DNA from 3 places in the Cupriavidus sp. 207A1 genome. Region 1 is predicted to be linked to each of the others. Evidence: predicted binding sites of a transcription regulator. Region 1 holds the regulator's gene; each other region holds the start of a gene.
What was found. The regulator HrcA, encoded in region 1, represses chaperone genes, less so after heat shock. The targets are predictions, from matches to a motif close to TTAGCACTCNNNNNNNNNGAGTGCTAA.

Region 1 (6,509 bases):
GCGCGAGGCCAGCAGCAGCCGGGTCTCGGACTCGTAGCGGCCGTCGAGCATGTCGGGCAGCACGGTGTGCGCGTCTTCCAGCGCAATATCGGTCATGAAGCCGAGCCGCCCGTGGTTCACGCCGATCAGGGGCACGTCATAGCCGGCGAGCTGGCGCGCAATGCCCAGCAGCGTGCCGTCGCCACCCAGCACCACGGCGACGTCGGCCTGCGTGCCGATCTCTTCGGCGGACAGGGCGGGGTAGGCGGTCAGCCCGGTGGCCAGCGCGGTCTCGCGCTCGAACACCACATCCTGGCCGTTGCGCAGGATATAGGAGGCGATCTCTTCCAGCGGCCCTTCGATGCCGGCGGTGGAGTACCTGCCCACCAGGGCGACGGTCTTGAATGGAGTGCGCACGGCGCTGGCTTTGGGTGGGGCGGACATGCCGGGATTAGACCATACCGCCGTGACGGTTGTCAGCAGGCGCTGGCGGCCCATCCCGCGGCACATCGGGCCGGTCCGCCAGAAGGTCCAAAACTTGCGTAAAATCGGGGCATCATGGATGAACGTTCCAAAACGCTGCTCAAGACCCTGATCGAGCGCTACATTGCCGAAGGCCAGCCGGTCGGTTCCCGCACCCTGTCCAAGTACTCGGGGCTGGACCTGTCGCCGGCGACGATACGCAATGTGATGTCCGATCTCGAGGAAATGGGTTTTATCGCCAGCCCGCACACCTCGGCCGGCCGCATCCCGACGCCGCGCGGCTACCGGCTGTTCGTCGATTCGATGCTGACCGCCAAGCCGCTCGAGCGCAACGCGGACCTGGCCGAGCTGACCGGGCAGATCCAGGACCAGCTGGGCGGCCAGCAACTGGGGCCGCAGCGCATGATCACGGCGGCGGCGCGCACGCTGTCCAACCTGTCGCACTTTGCCGGCGTGGTGATGACGCCGCGCCGCGCGCAGGCGTTCCGGCAGATCGAGTTCATGCGGCTGTCGGACAAGCGCATCCTGCTGATCATCGTCAGCCCCGAGGGCGACGTGCAGAACCGCATCATCCAGACCGAACTCCCCTACACGCCGGCGCAATTGATCGAGGCGGCCAATTTCTTCAACTCGCACTATGCCGGCATGAGCTTCGACACCGTGCGCAGCCACCTGCGGCTCGAGCTGCAGGACCTGCGCCGCGACATGTCGCAGCTGATGCAGGCCGCGGTCGAGGCCGGCAGCGCCGCCGAGGACGAGGACGACGACCACGTCTATATCAGCGGCGAGCGCAAGCTGCTCGAAGTCGACGACCTGGCCTCGAGCATGGACAAGCTGCGGCGCCTGTTCGACGTGTTCGAGCACAAGACCAGCCTGCTGCAGCTGCTGGACGTGTCCAGCCATGCGCAGGGCGTGCAGATCTTCATCGGCGGCGAAAGCCAGCTGGTGCCGATCGAAGACATGGCGGTCATCACCGCGCCGTACGAGGTCGACGGGCAGATCGTCGGCACCTTGGGGGTGATCGGCCCCACGCGCATGGCCTACGAGCGCGTGATCCCGATCGTCGACATTACCGCGCGGTTGCTGTCGAGCGCGCTGAGCCAGAACTAGTGGTCCGGCGTTCCGGTCTGACCCGCGGCTCTCCCATTCCCGCCGCGCGGGCCCGGCGCCGGCGCGCCGCCCCCGCCCCATCCCGGCATCGCGCCAACCCGCAAGCGACATGACGTTTTCTCCCGAACCGGCCTACCAGCACGGCCAGGCGCCGCGCACGGCGATCCTGCTGGTCAACCTGGGCACCCCCGATGCCCCCACGCCCAAGGCGGTGGGGCGCTACCTGAAGCAATTCCTGTCCGATCCGCGCGTGGTCGAGATCCCGCGCGCGGCCTGGCTGCCGCTGCTGTACGGCGTGATCCTGCCGCTGCGCTCGCGCGCGTCGGCGCTCAAGTACGAATCGATCTGGCTGCGCGAGGCCCATATGACGGGCTCGCCGCTGCTGGTCTACAGCGAGCGCCAGGCGCACGCGCTGCAGCGGCTGCTGCACCAGAACGGCCACGACGTGACGGTGGCGTGCGCGATGCGCTACGGCAACCCGTCGATCGCCTCGGTGATGGAAGCGCTGCGCCGCCAGGGCTGCGAGCAGGTGCTGGTGCTGCCGATGTATCCGCAGTACTCGGGCACCACTACGGCCACCGCCTTCGACGAGGTGTTCCGGGTGCTGGGCCAGTGGCGCAACCAGCCGGAACTGCGGCTGATCAAGCATTTCCATGACCATCCCGCGTATATCTCCGCGCTGCAGCAGCAGGTCGCCGCCTACTGGAGCCGGCACGGCATGCCGGATTTCGGCCAGGGCGACAAGCTGATCCTGTCGTTCCACGGCGTGCCGCGGCGCACGCTGGAACTGGGCGATCCGTACCACTGCGAGTGCCTGAAGACCGGCCGCCTGCTGGGCGAGGCGCTGGGCCTGCAAGCGGGGCAGTACCAGGTGACGTTCCAGTCGCGCTTCGGCAAGGCCGAGTGGCTGCAGCCCTATACGGCGCCGACGCTGGCGGAGCTGGGCAAGGTCGGCGCCGGGCGCGTCGACGTGTTCTGCCCGGGTTTTCCGGCGGACTGCATCGAAACGCTGGAAGAAATCGCCATGGAAGGCCAGACTGAGTTCAAGGTCGCGGGCGGCAAGGATTTCCATTTCATTCCATGCATGAACGATGCCGCGCCGTGGGTCGCGGCGATGGCGGAGATCGCGCTGCAGCACCTGCAGGGCTGGCCGCTGGCCACGCCGCGTGCGCATGAACTGGAGGCGCGGCGCACGCGTGCGCAGGCGCGGGGAGCGGCGGCATGAACGTGGATTTCGAGGCGGATGCGCGCCAGCGCATCGACAAATGGCTGTGGTGCGCGCGTTTCTTCAAGACCCGCTCGCTCGCGGCAGAAGCGGTGGAGCGCGGCAAGGTGACGGTCAACGGCCAGCTGTGCAAGAACTCACGCGAGGTCAAGCCCGGCGACAAGGTTGCGCTGGAGGCACACCAGCAGCGCTGGGAGCTCGAAGTGAAGGGCATCGCCGCGGCGCGCGGGCCGGCGCCGGTGGCGCAGACGCTGTACCAGGAAAGTGCCGAGAGCCAGTCGCGCCGGGCCGCCGACGCCGAGCGCCGGCGCCTGCAGCCCGAACCGTCCGCGCAGATCCAGGGGCGCCCGACCAAGCGCGACCGCCGCCGCATCGACGACTTCAACGGCTGAGATGGCAGCGCGGCGGCATCGTTGCCGGTGCCGCCGCGCGATGGATCGCCAGGTGGGGCGGGTTATTCCTGCGCGACTTCCTGGCTGACGAAGGGAACGATGTAGTGCTTGAACACCGCCTTGCCGCTGCCATACTCCGTATCGCGCGGAGTAAAGGCGCCGGACAGGCAGATAAAGGCGGTCATGACCGCCAGTGCGGCCACGAGGCACACCGTCACGACTGGGAGCTTATGCATGGCCAACCTTTCGGAAGCGGCACAAAAATGAACCATCTCCTGGGCCCTCGACATTTTTGTCATTTTTCTTACTAGGAATCTTAGTGAGGGCATTGGCGCAAAGCAATAAGGCGTCGATTGCAACGGGCCGGGCTTTGTAACCGTGTGTTTCGGCGTCGCGTCGGCGCCACTCTTGAAATGCGGCGAGCTGCCACCACCTGCATCGGACACACGCCGATTTACCACCCGCGGCCAGCCCCACGGCGGGCCGCGACACTGCATTGATACGGATCGACATGGAAGACCAGAAGCAGACGCCATCCAACCAGACTGCGACGCCTGCGGGCGAAGAGGCGGCCAGCACCGCCACCGCCAGCCCGGAGACCGGCGCGCCCGACACTGCGGCTGCCGCCGCGGACGACGTGGCGGCCCAGCTGGCCGCCCTGGAAGCCAAGGCCAGCGAGAATTACGACCTGTACATGCGCGCCGTGGCCGAAGGCGAGAACATCCGCCGCCGGGCCCAGGAAGATGTCGCCAAGGCGCACAAGTTCGCCATCGAGAACTTTGCCGACAACCTGCTGCCGGTCATGGACAGCCTGCAGGCCGCGCTGGCCGACGGCTCCGGCGACATCGCCAAGCTGCGCGAAGGCGTGGAACTGACCGCGCGCCAGCTGGCCGCCGCCTTCGAGCGCGGCAAGATCGTCGAGCTCAACCCGGTGGGCGAGAAGTTCGACCCGCACCGCCACCAGGCTATCTCGATGGTGCCGGCGGAGCAGGAGCCCAATACCGTGGTGACCGTGCTCCAGCGCGGCTACACCATTGCCGACCGCGTGCTGCGCCCGGCGCTGGTCACGGTGGCGGCGCCGAAGTAAGCCGCCGCCCCTGCCGTCCTGTCACGGCCCGACGCCCGGTGCCACCCGGCCCGGGCGTTCGTCATTGGCAGAAGCCGCATCAGGAGCGAACCATGAGCACCGAACCGCAAGCCGGCGCGCCGGATCCGTCCGCGGCCCCGCATCTGGACCACCGCGCCTTTGACGCCTTTGCCATGCGCGAGGTCGACGATGCCACCATCGACGGCGCCATCGCCGCGGCCGGCGACGCGCTGGTGTGCGTGTTCTTCTGGGGCGTGGACTGCTTCAACTGCGAAATGGCCAAGAAGGCGATGCTGGCCAATCCCGGGCCGGTGCGCGCGCTGGAACTGCACTGGCTGCACGCCAACGTCTATGCGCACCCGGAACTGGGGCGGCGCTTCGGCCTGCACGGCATCCCGGTGTTCATGTTCTTCCAGAACGGCAAGAAGCTGGGCCGGGCCACCGGCTGGCACGGCCACGGGCAGTTTGCCGCGGCCGTGGCCAATGCGCGCCTGAAGGCCAGCGGCAAGCCGCTGGCGGGCTAGCGACGGTCCCGGCTTCAGCGCGTCAGCGCATAGCCGATGCGGAACTGCCACGGCAGCTTGTGGTTGTAGTCCAGCAGGCTCTCGCCATAGCCGACGAAATATCCCGCCATCAGGTAGCCGGCCGTGCCGGGGATCAGCCGCGCCATCGGGTAGGTCAGCTGCGCGTCGACGCTGCCGTACCACTTGCGCGTGCCCTTGCGCAGCGTCGCCGAGAACTCCCATGAGTCCGGCCGCCCGTAGGCGATGCCGAGGTCCATGTAGCCGCGGTAGTGGGCGATGTCCGGGTTGTCGGCCTTTTCCACATAAGCGTAGAGCTTGGGCGCCACGCGCCAGTGCCAGTCGTTCTGGTCGCCGAAATAGAAGGTGGGCTTGACGAACACCGTGTTGATGCTGCGCGAGTCCGCGCCGTTGCGGCCGTTGGATTCATGCTCCAGGCCGGCGGCCAGCGACAGCCGGCTGATCACGTTGTTGCGCACGCCGGTATCCGACAGGTAGTAGAACAGGCTGGGCCGGTAGTTGGTGTCGCGGAACGGCGCCGAATCTTCGCTCAGGTCCCACAGCGAGAACTGGGTGTAGCTGAAGTAGAGGTTGTCGAACAGGCGCTTCGAGGCCGGATCCTCGCCCTCGAAAATGCGGTACTTGAAGCTGAACTGGAACTTGGCGTTGGCGCCATCGTTCGCCCCGACCATGAAGTACATCGGGTCGTGAAACGACAGCCGGGCGCTGTCGCGCAGGTCGGCCGGGGCGGGGGCCGCGGCCTGGGCCGTGGTGACTCCGGTCACCGGCACGGGCGCGCCGTCCGCGGAGTCGGGGCTGTCGGCAACCGCGGCCGGCGCCTGGCTGGCCACCGGCGGCGTCGACGTGGCCGCCTCGCCCGGCTGCGGCAGCCGGTTCAGCGTGACCAGCACCGGCGCGGCGTCGATGCCGGTGGCATCCAGCCGCACCTGGCCGCGCAGCACCGGCGGCAGCGCCACCGTGTAGTGGATGGCGCGATGCTCGCCACGGCGCAGGTTGACCACGGCGGGGCCGGAGACTTCGCGCCACAGCACCAGCCGCACCGGCGCCTGCATCTCGCCGGAGGCGGTCACTTCGAGTGTGTCGGGAATACGGTAGCGGCGCGTGGTGTTGTCGGCCGACACCACCAGGGTCAGCGTCAGCGGCTGGTTGCCGTCGATCACGCGCGGCGGCTGCAGCAGCGCCACGCCGGCATGGCCGGCCAACGGCCAGGCCAGCATCAGCGACAGGCAGAGGGGGGCGACGGCACGGCTGGCTGGCGCCAGACGCTGCCGCGAGAAAAGGGCAGTAGGGGGCATGAAGATGCGCGACGTTGCCGGGTGATGGCAACGTAACTAGGGGAAATACGGAGCCCAAAGCCTACCACGGCCGCCCGCAACGGCTTGTGAGGAATTGTACGCTGCACTTTTTGCGCGTACCGGCGCGCGCTGTCAGCGGTTGGCGCGGCGCCTGACGCAGTCGACGTAGTGGTCGCCGTCCGGCGGCTGGCCGGTGCGCTGGGCCTGCCACAGCATCTCGCCCAGGCATTCCATCACCTGGTGCTGGGCTTGGTGCGGGGAATCGAGCCGGCGCGCGAGCGCCTCGTAGGCCTGGCGGATGCCGCGCGGCTGGTCGACCGAGACCTGCTCCGAAATCGACAGGTGCATCGCCAGGTGCAGGAAGGGATTGGTCTGGCCTTGCTCGGGGGTGTAGTC
Region 2 (6,509 bases), on a different contig from region 1:
CGCGCCGCAGGCGGCGCGCCTGCGCTGGCCGGTGCGCATCGGCCTGCTGCTGCTGGTGATCCAGATCTTCCTGGGCGGCTGGGTCAGCACCAATTACGCGGTGCTGGCCTGCACCGACTTCCCGCTGTGCAATGGCCAGCTGGTGCCGGAGATGGACTTCCGCCATGGCTTTACGCTGTGGCGCCAGCTGGGCATGACCGCGGACGGCGACTACATCCCGCACGCGGCGCTGGTGGCGATCCACTGGGTGCATCGCGGCTTTGCCGTGATCGTGCTGGGCTACCTGGCATGGTTCGCCCTGCGTGCGCGCCGGCACGAAGGGCTCAGCCGCGCCGCCGGCTGGCTGCTGGCGACGCTGGTGCTGCAACTGGCCACCGGGATGTCGAATATCGTGTTCGACTGGCCGCTGGTGGCGGCGGTCGCGCATAACGGCGGCGCCGCGGTGCTGCTGCTGCTGCTGGTCCGTCTCCACTACAATATCGGGCTGACGACCCGGGCCGCCGGCGCCCCCGCTGCCGTGCCGACTGCCGCCCGCGCCACATGAAAGACAAGACCCCTTCCGTGGTTACCGCTACCCATCCCCATTCCCTGGGCAAGTTGAGCCGCATACGGCACCTGGCCCGGCAATATGCCGCCCTGACCAAGCCGCGCGTGACGCAGCTGGCCGTGTTCTGCGCCATCATCGGCATGTTCCTCGCCACGCCCGGCATGGTGCCTTGGTCGGTGCTGATCGGCGGCGCCGCCGGCATCTGGCTGCTGGCCGGCGCGGCCTTCGCCATCAATTGCCTGGTCGAGCAGAAGATCGATGCACTGATGCGCCGCACCGCCTGGCGCCCGTCCGCCACCGGCGAGATCACCACGCGGCAGACGCTGGTGTTCTCCGCCATCCTGGGCGGCGCGGGCATGTGGCTGCTGCACGTCTACGCCAACGACCTGACCATGTGGCTGACCTTTGCCACCTTCCTGGGTTATGCGGTGGTCTACACCATCCTGCTCAAGCCGGCCACGCCGCAGAACATCGTCATCGGCGGCCTGTCCGGGGCGATGCCGCCGGCGCTGGGCTGGGCCGCGGTGGCGGGCGAGGTGCCGGCCGAGGCCTGGTTCCTGGTGCTGATCATCTTCACCTGGACCCCGCCGCACTTCTGGGCGCTGGCGCTGTACCGCCGCGCCGACTACGCCAAGTCCGGGCTGCCGATGCTGCCGGTGACGCACGGCGAGCGCTACACGCTGCTGCATATCCTGCTGTACACGCTGATCATGATCGCGGCGACGCTGCTGCCCTTTGTCTACGGCATGAGCGGCTACATCTACCTGGCGGCCGCGCTGGCGCTTGGGGCGGGCTTCCTCGCCTATGCCTGGAAGCTGTACCGGAACTATTCGGACGAACTGGCGCAGCGCACCTTCCGCTTCTCGATCCTGTACCTGTCGCTGCTGTTCGCGGCGCTGCTGGTCGACCACTACTTCAAGTTCGTGCCGCAGGTCTGACCTGCTCTTTTCGCGTGTCCCGGCTGCGGCATCTTGCCGCGCCGGCGCGAGCGCGGCAGCATGATCGGCGATACTGCATGCTGTCTCCTTCTCATTCCTGACCGGTCCCCCGCATGCCACGCCTCAGCCCCGTTTCCGGCCTGTTCGCCGCCTTCCGCCGCTTTTCCCTGCTGGCCGCGCTGGCCCTGGCCGTAGCCGCCTGCGGACAGCAGAAGGCCTCGTTCCGCAATGTCGATATCACCGGCGCCGCAGACTTCGGCAAGGACTTTTCGCTGACCGACCATACCGGCAAGGTGCGCACCCTGGCGGACTACAAGGGCAAGGCCGTGGTGATGTTCTTCGGCTACACCCACTGCCCGGATGTCTGCCCCACCACCATGGCCGAACTGAAGGCGGTGATGGAGCAGCTGGGACCGGACGCGGACCGCGTGCAGGTGCTGTTCGTCACGGTGGATCCGGAGCGCGATACGCAGGCGCTGCTGGCGCAGTACGTGCCCGCCTTCGATCCCCGCTTCGTCGGGCTGCGCCCGGCCGACGAGGCCGCGCTGCAGAAGCTGGCCAAGGACTTCAAGGTGTTCTACGCCAAGGTGCCGGGCAGCTCACCCAACAACTACACCGTGGATCACTCGGCCGGCAGCTATGTGTTCGACCCGCAGGGCAAGCTGCGGCTGTTCATCCGCCATGGCCAGGGTCCGGAGCCCATCGCGCACGACCTGAAGCAGCTGATGTCCTGACGCAAGCGGGGCGCACGGGTGCGGCATAACGTCGCACCAACGCTTCGCGGGCAACAAAAAAGGCCGGTCCAGGGACCGGCCTTTTGCATGGTTGCGGCTGGGGATCAGGCGAATGCCTGCAGCGCGCCCTTCATCTTCTTCATCGCCGCCGCCTCGATCTGGCGGATGCGCTCGGCCGATACGCCGAACTCGTCGGCCAGCTCATGCAGCGTGGCGCCGCCGGAGCCGTCGTCCTCGACGTTGAGCCAGCGCGCCTCGATGATGCGGCGGCTACGCTCGTCGAGCTTGCCCAGCGCTTCTTCGAGCCCCTCGACCTGCATGCGGTCGTGGCGCTTGGCTTCCATCACGCGCGTCGGCTCATTGTGATTGTCAGCCAGGTAGGCGATGGGGGCGAATTCCTCTTCGCCGTCGTCGACCTGGCCTTCAAGCGCCAGATCGCCGCCCGACAGGCGGGTTTCCATCTCCATCACTTCTTCGGGCTTGACGTTCAGCTCGCGCGCCACGGCCTCGACCTGTTCCGGCGTGAAGGTGTGCCCGCCCTGCTTGTGGCTGCGCAGGTTGAAGAACAGCTTGCGCTGGGCCTTGGTGGTGGCCACCTTGACCATGCGCCAGTTCTTCAGCACGTATTCATGGATTTCGGCCTTGATCCAGTGCATCGCGTACGACACCAGGCGCACACCCTGGTCCGGATCGAAACGCTTCACCGCCTTCATCAGGCCGATATTGCCTTCCTGGATCAGGTCGGCATGGGGCAGGCCGTAACCGAGGTACTGGCGGGCGATCGACACCACCAGCCGCAGGTGCGACATCACCAGGCGGCGGGCCGCATCGACGGAATCGTGGTCGCGCAGCTCGCGCGCCAGGCGTTGCTCTTCCTCCGCGGTCAGCAGCGGAATGCGGTGGACAGCCTGGATGTAGCTGTCGAGGTTGCCCACGGTCGCCGGAAAGGTCCGCGCAAAGCTGCCCGTGTTCCGGGGCACCGTCGGCAGACGGTTGTTCGTCAGGGTTTGGTCGGCAGACAAGACTGCGTTCACTCAATGGCTCCTTTCGCGTCCGGCGGTTTGGTTGCCGGTGCGCCGCGGCCCCTTGGGGGAATCGGCGGCACTGCAACGCATCTTAGCACTCTGGCCGGGTGAGTGCTAATTGGAGTGCCGGTGGCTCCGATAGTTCCCAGGTATCGATCTGTCTGTTCAGATAGTCAGGTGGATCGAAATGAGACGGCAACGATACCGCTGCCGCCGCGCACTGGTAGTTAGAGCCCGGGGTGGCAACGGGGTTCTGCCGGCCGTCGCAATGCTCTGTTCCACCAGCGACTACACTCGACCGGCGGGCAGCGCACTGGCATGCTTGCGAGCCTCTCTTATCGGATCGGAGGAGTTATGTCTGTTATCGAACACTTGCTCAAGCCGCATGTGCGCGACCTGGGCGATTTCACCGTGCGCCGGCTGCTGCCGGCCGCGGCAACCCAGACCGTCGGGCCGTTTATCTTCTTCGACCATATGGGACCGGTGCAGCTGCCACCGGGCCAGGGCGCCGATGTGCGTCCGCATCCCCATATCGGCCTGGCCACGGTCACCTACCTGTTCGAGGGCGAGATCATCCATCGCGACAGCCTTGGCAGCGACCAGGCGATCCGCCCTGGCGACGTCAACTGGATGACCGCCGGCCACGGCATCGTGCATTCGGAGCGATCGCCCGAGCACGTGCGGCCAGAGGGCGCACGCCTGCACGGCATCCAGACCTGGGTGGCGCTGCCGCGGCAGCACGAGGGCGCCGAACCGTCGTTTTTCCACCATCCCGCCGCGACGCTGCCGCGCATCGAGCGGCCCGGCCTGCGCATGGTGGTGATTGCCGGCGATGCGTTCGGCCAGACCTCGCCGGTCCAGGTCTTCAGCCGCACGCTGTACGTGGCGATCGAGCTGGACGCGGGCGCCAGCGTGGAGATTCCCGCCGACCACGCCGAGCGCGGCATCTATCCGGTCGACGGCGCGGTCGCGCTCGACGGCGAGCCGCTGCCGGCCGAGCACATGGTGGTGCTCACGCCGGGCCAGCCGGCCACGCTGACGGCCACGGCGCCGTCGCGCGTGATGCTGCTCGGCGGGGACCCGACCGACGGGCACCGCTTTATCTACTGGAACTTCGTTGCCAGCAGCAAGGTGGCGATCGAGGCCGCGGCCCAGCGCTGGGAGGACGACCAGTTCCCGCGCGTGCCCGGCGAGACCGAGCGCATTCCGCTGCCCCCGCGCAAGCCCTGACGGTTGTGCCGGGGCTGGCTCAGACCGGACTGGCCCAGGTCACGCGGGTGCCCTGGCGCAGGCATTCGCGGATAGCCTCGATCTGGATGGTGATCGGCGCCGGCACCGGCACCGCGCCGTCCAGCACGCGCCGGATCCAGGCCACGGTCAGGCCGGCATCGCTGCCCGGCGGAAGCTCCGGCACATCGCCGATCGAGCCGCCGGCCTGGCCCACCAGTGTGTGCTGATGGCCTTCATGCAGCCAGTCGATGCGGCCGGTGCGCCGGGCATCGGCCACCACCTCGCCCTCGGTGCCGCGCGCCAGCAGCACGTTGGCGGGTTCGTGGGAGAAGTAGTCGGTCAGCGTCTCGCGGTATTCAGGGTGCGTGTAGCTGTACAGCCGCAGGCCTTCGGCGGGCGAGTGCTCGCCCACCGGCTGCAGCATCTTGGCCACCGTATGCGACGAATTGCGCAGGCCGATCACGGTGCGCCGCTCCAGCAGCCGCGACAGCCCGGGCGACAGCACATCCACCGGCAGCACCGCCAGCGGGCCATTGCCGTCCCCATCGCGCAGCCTGGCCGCGGCTTCGGCGGTGCTCGCGCACAGGGGCACGCCCAGGGCCTCGAACAGCGCCATGCTGGTCACGCGCCCCTCGAACTCGCGCGTGCCGTGCACCAGCACGGGGACGCCTTCGCGGGCCAGCAACAGCGCCAGCAGCGGCACCAGGTTGGGCTGCTTGCGCGCGCCGTTGTAGCTGGGGATCACCACCACCTGCCGGTCCGGCGGCGCCGGCAGCGGCTCGCAGTGCGCATGCGCGGCCTCCAGCATGCCGGCCAGCTCGTGCGGGGCCTCGCCCTTGATGCGATAAGCCATCAGGATGGCGCCCAGCTCCAGGTCGGACACGCGGCCCGCCAGCATGGCGTCGAACAGGGCCTGCGCGTCCTCGCGCGGCAGCGCGCGCGCGCCGTTGACGCCGCGGCCGATCTCCTTGATAAAGCGGGCGGCGGGAAATGGGGCGGCGGTCGTGGTCATGGTGGCGTGGGGGTAGTGTGTTCTGGGTTCATGATAGCGGAGCGCGGCGGCCTCGCCCATGGCCGCCGGGCACGCCACCGCGCCGCTACGCCGCTTGCAGCAGCGCCGGATTGCGCTGCTTGCGGTAGAGGAAGTCCAGCACCGCGGTGCGGCAGCGGTGGTAGGCCGGATCGTCCGCCAGCGCCACGCGGTCGCGCGGGCGCGGCAGGTCCACCTTGAGGATTTCGCCGATGGTGGCCGCCGGGCCGTTGGTCATCATCACGATGCGGTCCGCCAGCAGCACGGCCTCGTCGACATCGTGCGTCACCATCACCACCGTGCTGCGGGTGCCTGCCACGATCTTGATCAGCTCGTCCTGCAGGTGCGCACGCGTGAGCGCATCTAGCGCGCCGAAGGGCTCGTCCATCAGCAGCACCTTGGGCGCCATCGCCAGCGCGCGGGCAATGCCCACGCGCTGCTTCATGCCGCCGGAGATCTCGTGCGGATACTTGTTCTCGGCGTGCGTCAGGCCCACCAGCGCCAGCGTGTCGTGCGTACGCGCCTTGAGCTGCGGCTTGCTCTCGCTGGTGGCGAAGACGCGCTCCACGCCCAGGTAGACGTTCTCGAAGCACGTCAGCCACGGCAGCAGCGAATGGTTCTGGAACACCACCGCGCGCTCCGGCCCCGGCCCGGCGATCTCGCGCCCGGCGCAGATCAGCGCGCCCGCGGTGGGCGTGGCCAGTCCCGCGACCAGGTTCAGCAGCGTGGACTTGCCGCAGCCGGAATGGCCGATCAGCGTGATGAACTCGCCCTCGGCGATATGCAGGTTGATATCGCGCAGGGCGACGAACGGTCCCTTGCGGGTCTTGAAGGTCTGGCCGACGTTTTCGATGCTGACGAACTTGTCCATGGCGATTCTCCCCGCGTATCAGTTGGTGCCGTAGCTGAAGCGCCGGGCCAGCGCCAGCAGCGCGTGCTCCAGCAGCAGCCCGATGATGCCGATCACGAAGATCGCGATCACGATGTGCTCGACCTTCAGGTTGT
Region 3 (6,509 bases), on a different contig from region 1:
CTACACGCTGCTGCTGACCAACGACGCCACCTTCGTGCTCAATCCGGTGGTGCTGCCATCGGTGTCCTACAACGTCGCGCGCGATTTCGCGCCGGTGGCGGCGATCGGCTATGTGCCGCTGGTGATGGCGGTATCGGGCAGCCTGCCGGTGGACAGCGTGAAGGAGCTGGCGGCCTATGCCAAGGCCCGCCCGCAGGCGCTCAGCTACGGCTCGTTCGGTGCCGGCAGCCAGCCGCACCTGATGGGCGCGCTATTCAACAAGCTGGCCGGCACGGACCTCGTGCACGTGCCGTACAAGGGCTCGGCGCCCGCGGTCGCCGATGTCGTCGGCGGACAGATCCTGATGACGTTCCCGGCGCTGCCGACGATCCAGAGCTTCGTCGCGGCGAAGAAGCTCAAGGTGCTGGCGGTCAGCGGCGACAAGCGCACGCGCGCATTGCCGCAGGTCCCCACCTTCGAAGAGGCCGGCTACAAGGAGATGAATATCTCCGCGGTCTACGGCGTGCTGGCGCCGGCCAAGGTGCCGCGCGCGGTGGTCGACAAGCTCAATGCCACCATCCGCGAAATCCTCGACGAACAGGATTTCGTGGAGAAGCACTTTGCGGCGCAGGGGATGGTGCCGATGAAGCTGACCCCGGAACAGTTTGCCCGCTATATCGAGACGCAGACGCAGCAGACGCGCAAGGTGGTGGCGTTGTCGGGGATCAGGATCGAGTAGGCGAGGCTGCGCCGCATGGCCCCGCGACTGTCCATGCCGGTTCGCTCTTTTCCGCTCGCGCGAGAGGGATGGGGCAACGGCGGCATGGATGGCAACGCCGGTTGCGCAAGATTTTCACCCCGCGTGTCCAACGGAACCGGACACGCATTCACAGGAGCGGAAGATGAGCAAGACCTACAAGCGTTTGGACAAGAGCCAGGCAGCGGTACTGATGGTGGATCATCAGGCCGGCCTGCTGTCGCTGGTGCGCGACATCGAGCCGGACAAGTTCAAGAACAACGTTCTCGCCATGGCGGATCTGGCCAAATATTTCAAGCTGCCGACGATCCTGACCACCAGCTTCGAGGACGGACCCAACGGGCCGCTGGTACCGGAGCTCAAGGCGATGTTCCCCGATGCGCCGTTTATTCCGCGCCCGGGGCAGATCAACGCGTGGGACAACGAAGACTTCGTCAAGGCGGTGAAGGCGACCGGCAAGAAGCAACTGCTGATTGCCGGGGTGGTGACTGAAGTCTGCGTGGCGTTTCCGGCATTGTCGGCGATCGAAGAAGGCTACGATGTGTTCGTCGTGACCGATGCATCCGGGACCTTCAATGAGGTGACGCGCGAATCGGCGTGGCACCGCATGGCCGAGGCCGGCGCCCAGCTGATGACGTGGTTCGGCGTTGCCTGCGAGCTTCATCGCGACTGGCGCAACGACATCGAGGGGCTGGGGACCTTGTTCTCCAACCATATTCCCGACTATCGGAACCTGATTACGGCGTACACCACCGTGAAGGGCGGCAAATAACATCACGCCAGCCATCGGCTAAATCACGCGAAAGGCGGTGCCGGGCAGACCAGCAAGCTGGCGCGCGAAGCTCCGGCGCAGCGCTGGCCGATGGCCAGGCAGTAAGGCATTATTCTGCTGGCGATGCGGCGCGAGTCCGTTTCGTGCCGCATCGTCGACATATCGCGATGAGCGACAGCATCGCCCGGGGCGCCATCTTCCGCCCCAGATCTCCAAGTGCGCTGCGCCCGTCCTCCGGGAAAACCCGCATCCAGCGCCTGTCTTGAAATGCCCCTACCCCGTCCCTATAATTAGCACTCGTCAGGGGTGAGTGCTAACAGCCCTCTGCGACACCTGAACATTTCTGACGGCCGTCGCCTCGGTAGCCGGCCGATTTGTGATCAAAAACTCACTTTGTATCTAGGAGTCCGTATGAATCTGCGTCCTCTGCACGACCGCGTGATCGTGAAGCGTCTGGACAACGAAACCAAGACCGCGTCCGGTATCGTGATTCCCGACAACGCTGCCGAGAAGCCCGATCAAGGCGAAGTGCTGGCAATCGGTCCCGGCAAGAAGGATGACAAGGGCAACAACATCGCCCTGGACGTCAAGGTCGGCGATCGCGTGCTGTTCGGCAAGTATGCCGGCCAGGGCGTGAAGGTGGATGGCCAGGAACTGCTGGTCATGCGCGAAGAAGACATCATGGCCGTGGTCAACAAGTAATCCGTTACTTGTAGCCCCACCCGTACAGATTTCAGGAGATTCAGAACATGGCAGCAAAAGACGTAGTGTTTGGCGACGCCGCCCGTGCCAAGATGGTCGAAGGCGTGAACATCCTCGCCAACGCAGTCAAGGTGACCCTGGGCCCGAAGGGCCGCAACGTGGTGCTGGAGCGCAGCTTCGGCGGCCCGACCGTGACCAAGGACGGCGTGTCCGTGGCCAAGGAAATCGAGCTGAAGGACAAGCTGCAGAACATGGGCGCCCAGATGGTCAAGGAAGTGGCTTCCAAGACCAGCGACAACGCCGGTGACGGTACCACCACCGCTACCGTGCTGGCCCAGTCGATCGTGCGCGAAGGCATGAAGTTCGTGGCCGCCGGCATGAACCCGATGGACCTGAAGCGCGGCATCGACAAGGCTGTCGCCGCCGCCGTGGAAGAGCTGAAGAAGGTCAGCAAGCCCACCACCACCAGCAAGGAAATCGCCCAGGTTGGCGCGATCTCGGCCAACAGCGACACCTCCATCGGTGAGCGCATCGCCGAAGCCATGGACAAGGTCGGCAAGGAAGGCGTGATCACCGTCGAAGACGGCAAGTCGCTGGCCGACGAGCTGGAAGTCGTGGAAGGCATGCAGTTCGACCGCGGCTACCTGTCGCCGTACTTCATCAACAACCCGGAAAAGCAGGTTGTCCAGCTGGACAGCCCGTTCGTGCTGCTGTTCGACAAGAAGGTTTCGAACATCCGCGACCTGCTGCCGGTGCTGGAGCAAGTGGCCAAGGCCGGCCGCCCGCTGCTGATCATCGCTGAAGACGTCGAGGGCGAAGCCCTGGCGACCCTGGTGGTCAACAACATCCGTGGCATCCTGAAGACCGCCGCCGTCAAGGCTCCGGGCTTCGGCGACCGCCGCAAGGCCATGCTGGAAGACATCGCCATCCTGACCGGCGGCACCGTGATCGCTGAAGAGATCGGCCTGACGCTGGAAAAGGCGACCCTGAACGACCTGGGCCAGGCCAAGCGCATCGAGATCGGCAAGGAAAACACCATCATCATCGATGGCGCCGGCGACGCCGCTGCGATCGAAGGCCGCGTGAAGCAGATCCGCGCCCAGATCGAAGAAGCGACCTCGGACTACGACCGTGAAAAGCTGCAAGAGCGCGTGGCCAAGCTGGCCGGCGGTGTTGCCGTGATCAAGGTTGGCGCTGCCACCGAAGTCGAAATGAAGGAAAAGAAGGCCCGCGTGGAAGACGCCCTGCACGCCACCCGCGCTGCGGTGGAAGAAGGCATCGTCCCCGGCGGTGGTGTGGCCCTGCTGCGCGCCCGCGCTGCGATCTCGGCACTGACCGGCGAAAACGCCGACCAGAACGCCGGTATCAAGATCGTGCTGCGCGCGATGGAAGAGCCGCTGCGCCAGATCGTGCTGAACGCCGGTGAAGAAGCTTCGGTGGTCGTTGCCAAGGTGATCGAAGGCAAGGGCAACTACGGCTACAACGCCGCCTCGGGCGAGTACGGCGACCTGGTCGAAATGGGCGTGCTGGACCCGACCAAGGTCACCCGCACCGCACTGCAGAACGCCGCTTCGGTGGCTTCGCTGATGCTGACCACCGACTGCGCCGTGGCCGAAACGCCGAAGGAAGAGTCGGCTCCGGCAATGCCGGGCGGCATGGGCGGCATGGGCGGCATGGAAGGCATGATGTAATCCATCCCCGGCCAACTGCCCGTGAGGGCAGGCTGCGATGAAAAAACCCCCGCGGACGCGAGTCCGCGGGGGTTTTTGTTTGGATGGGCGGCGCGGAAGTGCGCGGGCCGGCTTGCGTCAGACTTCGACCACGCAGCACCAGTCGAAGGACTTGTTCTCCAGCTCGCCGGTACGACGGCTGACATAGCCGCGCGGGTTGCACACCACGCGCGAGTTGTCGACGCAGTAGTCGAAGCTGGTGTGGGTATGGCCGTGGATCCACAGGTCTGCCTGCGCCACCAGGTCAGGCCGGCGTGACAGGAAGCCGCCGGAGACCAGGTCGTGCGAGAAGCGCGGATCCAGGCTGCCGAGGTCCGGGCCGTGGTGCGTGACCACCACCGTCTTGCCGGCGTAGGGCAGCGCCAGCTGCGCCGACAGCCAGTCGGACGCGGCCAGGTGGCGTGCCAGCGCGTCCTGCGGCGTGAACTGGCGCATGTGGCCATCGTCGCCGCGGATCTCGATCAGCCGGTGGTCGTACATCGCCTTCGCGCAGGCCTGCATCGCCTCGTCGCGCCGGTCGGTGCCGAACAGCGTGTAGTCCGTCCACCACGTCGTGCCGATGACGCGCACGCCGTCGAATTCCGCGACGTCGCCATTGAGCAGGCGCACCTGCGGATGCGCGGCCGCGGCCTCGGCCATCTGCTGGTCGACGGTGTCGAAATTGCTCTCGTAGTACTCGTGGTTGCCCGGCACATAGACCACCGGCTGGCTGAACGTGCCGATGGCCCAGTCGATGCCGTCGCGGCCGTTGGCGATGTCGCCGGCCAGTATCACGAGGTCGGCGTCGCATGCCGGTACGGACTGCGGCAGGTTGTGTTCGATGTGGAGGTCGCTCAGGATGCGTAGCTTCATCGGGACTCCAGGCGGGTAGGGCGCGCGCTGCGTGGCCTCGGCGCCGCAGGGGGATTGCCTGCATTCTTCAGAAGCCAGACCGTCCGGTCAAGCCCCGGGACTCGCCCGGCAAAGCAAAAAAGCCCGGAACCTGGGTTCCGGGCAAGTGACTGTCTTGCCGGCATTGCACCGGGAGACAGCCGGGGGAAACTGTCGCGGTTTCCCGGAGGGCTTAACCTCCTTGTCCCGCCATGGTTGGCAGCAGCACGCGATAGATCTGGATGAAGGCCGGCCCCAGCAACACCAGCAGCAAGGACGGGAAGATGGTGAAGATCAGCGGGAACAGCAGCTTCAGCGCAATCTTGGCGGCCTGCTCCTCGGCGCGCATGCGGCGCTTGGTGCGCAGCATGTCGGACAGCACGCGCAGCGACTCGCCCAGGCTGGTGCCGAAGCGGTCGGCCTGGACCAGCATCGAGGCGAACTTGTCGACGTCTTCGACGCCGGTGCGCAGCGCCAGGTTGGTCAAGGCCTTTTCCTTGGAGAAGCCCGAGCGCAGTTCCAGCAGCATCAGCTGCAGTTCATCGGCCAGCACCGGGCAGCGCAGCGCCAGCTCGTCGGCCACGCGCATCAGCGCCGCATCCAGGCCGAGGCCGGCTTCGACGCAGACGGTCAGCAGGTCGATCACGTCGGGGAATTCTTCGAAGACGGTGCGCTGGCGTTGGGAGACTTTGCGGGCGAGGACAAGATTCGGCAGGTAATAGCCAATCGCGCCGAGCACCGCCAGCAGCACGAACATCAGCTGCTGGCTTTGCTGGCCGGGCTGGCTGCTGACAGCCAGCAGTCCGAGCATCGGCAGGCCGACCGCCAGTACCGTCTTGGCGCCGAAGTACAGCGGCGCGGCGTTGGCATTGCGCCAGCCGGCATTCATGAAACGCACGCGCAGCTGTGAGTTCTCCCAGCCCTCCTTGGGCAGCGACAGACGCGATACCGGCTGCGCCCACTTCACCAGTTTTTCGATCAGCGCCTGTTGACGACCCTGGTCCGGCTGGAATGTCCCCGCCTGGCCGGCGATCTGTTCGGCCCGGCCGCGGAGCCGGTGGGGCGAGAACACATGGAGCACGCCGAACACCGTGCCGAACGCGGCCACGAAGATCAGCGCGAGCACGATCATCTGGTCGCCCTGGAACCCCTGGAAAATCTCTTGCATGATGGACTCCCCGTCAGTATGGCTGTCCAAGCCCTGCTTCTTCTGCTACTGCCCCGAGCAACCGCAGCCGGCGCCTCAGACCCGGATGCGGATGATCTTGCGCATCCACAGCACGCCGAAGCTCATCGACACCAGCGCCCCGCCGATCATGCGCAGGCCCAGCGGGTCTTCCCACAGCACGTTCATGAAGCCGGGGTTGACCACCAGGATCAGGCCGGCCGTGCAGAACGGCAGCAGCCCCAGTACCCATGCCGACATCTTGCCTTCGGCCGACAGCACGCGGATCTTGTCGAACAGCTTCAGGCGTTCGCGCACCATGGTGCCGATGGTGTCGAGGATCTCGGCAAGGTTGCCGCCGCTTTCGCGCTGGATCAGTACCGCGATGACAAAGTAGCGCAGGTCGGCCACCGGCACGCGCATGGCCAGGTTGGTCATGGCTTCGTCCAGCGCCACGCCGTAGTTGATTTCTTCGAAGGTGGTGCGGAACTCCGGCCCGATCGGCGCCTTCATCTCCTGCCCGACCATGCTGAG

Region 2: the regulator HrcA is predicted to act here: its motif matches at 3,336-3,362, upstream of rpoH (RNA polymerase sigma factor RpoH).
Region 3: the regulator HrcA is predicted to act here: its motif matches at 1,799-1,825, upstream of groES (co-chaperone GroES).

What each region holds. Positions count from the first base shown of each region.
Region 1 covers NZ_JBYOJO010000007.1:143,146-149,654, forward strand. Annotated here, with positions in the region: gene AC3FMM_RS14830 (NAD kinase) at 1-423, opposite strand, end outside; gene hrcA (heat-inducible transcriptional repressor HrcA) at 538-1,572, shown strand; gene hemH (ferrochelatase) at 1,682-2,797, shown strand; gene AC3FMM_RS14845 (RNA-binding S4 domain-containing protein) at 2,794-3,189, shown strand; gene AC3FMM_RS14850 (hypothetical protein) at 3,252-3,425, opposite strand; gene grpE (nucleotide exchange factor GrpE) at 3,701-4,276, shown strand; gene AC3FMM_RS14860 (thioredoxin family protein) at 4,369-4,800, shown strand; gene AC3FMM_RS14865 (phospholipase A) at 4,815-6,113, opposite strand; gene AC3FMM_RS14870 (DUF1841 family protein) at 6,246-6,509, opposite strand, start outside.
Region 2 covers NZ_JBYOJO010000018.1:94,948-101,456, forward strand. Annotated here, with positions in the region: gene AC3FMM_RS26970 (COX15/CtaA family protein) at 1-544, shown strand, start outside; gene cyoE (heme o synthase) at 541-1,485, shown strand; gene AC3FMM_RS26980 (SCO family protein) at 1,599-2,219, shown strand; gene rpoH (RNA polymerase sigma factor RpoH) at 2,324-3,253, opposite strand; gene AC3FMM_RS26990 (pirin family protein) at 3,599-4,474, shown strand; gene ybiB (DNA-binding protein YbiB) at 4,494-5,486, opposite strand; gene AC3FMM_RS27000 (ABC transporter ATP-binding protein) at 5,572-6,375, opposite strand; gene ntrB (nitrate ABC transporter permease) at 6,394-6,509, opposite strand, start outside.
Region 3 covers NZ_JBYOJO010000002.1:257,467-263,975, reverse strand. Annotated here, with positions in the region: gene AC3FMM_RS03975 (Bug family tripartite tricarboxylate transporter substrate binding protein) at 1-718, shown strand, start outside; gene ycaC (isochorismate family cysteine hydrolase YcaC) at 882-1,508, shown strand; gene groES (co-chaperone GroES) at 1,920-2,210, shown strand; gene groL (chaperonin GroEL) at 2,258-3,901, shown strand; gene AC3FMM_RS03955 (metallophosphoesterase) at 4,019-4,792, opposite strand; gene AC3FMM_RS03950 (type II secretion system F family protein) at 5,004-5,978, opposite strand; gene AC3FMM_RS03945 (type II secretion system F family protein) at 6,054-6,509, opposite strand, start outside.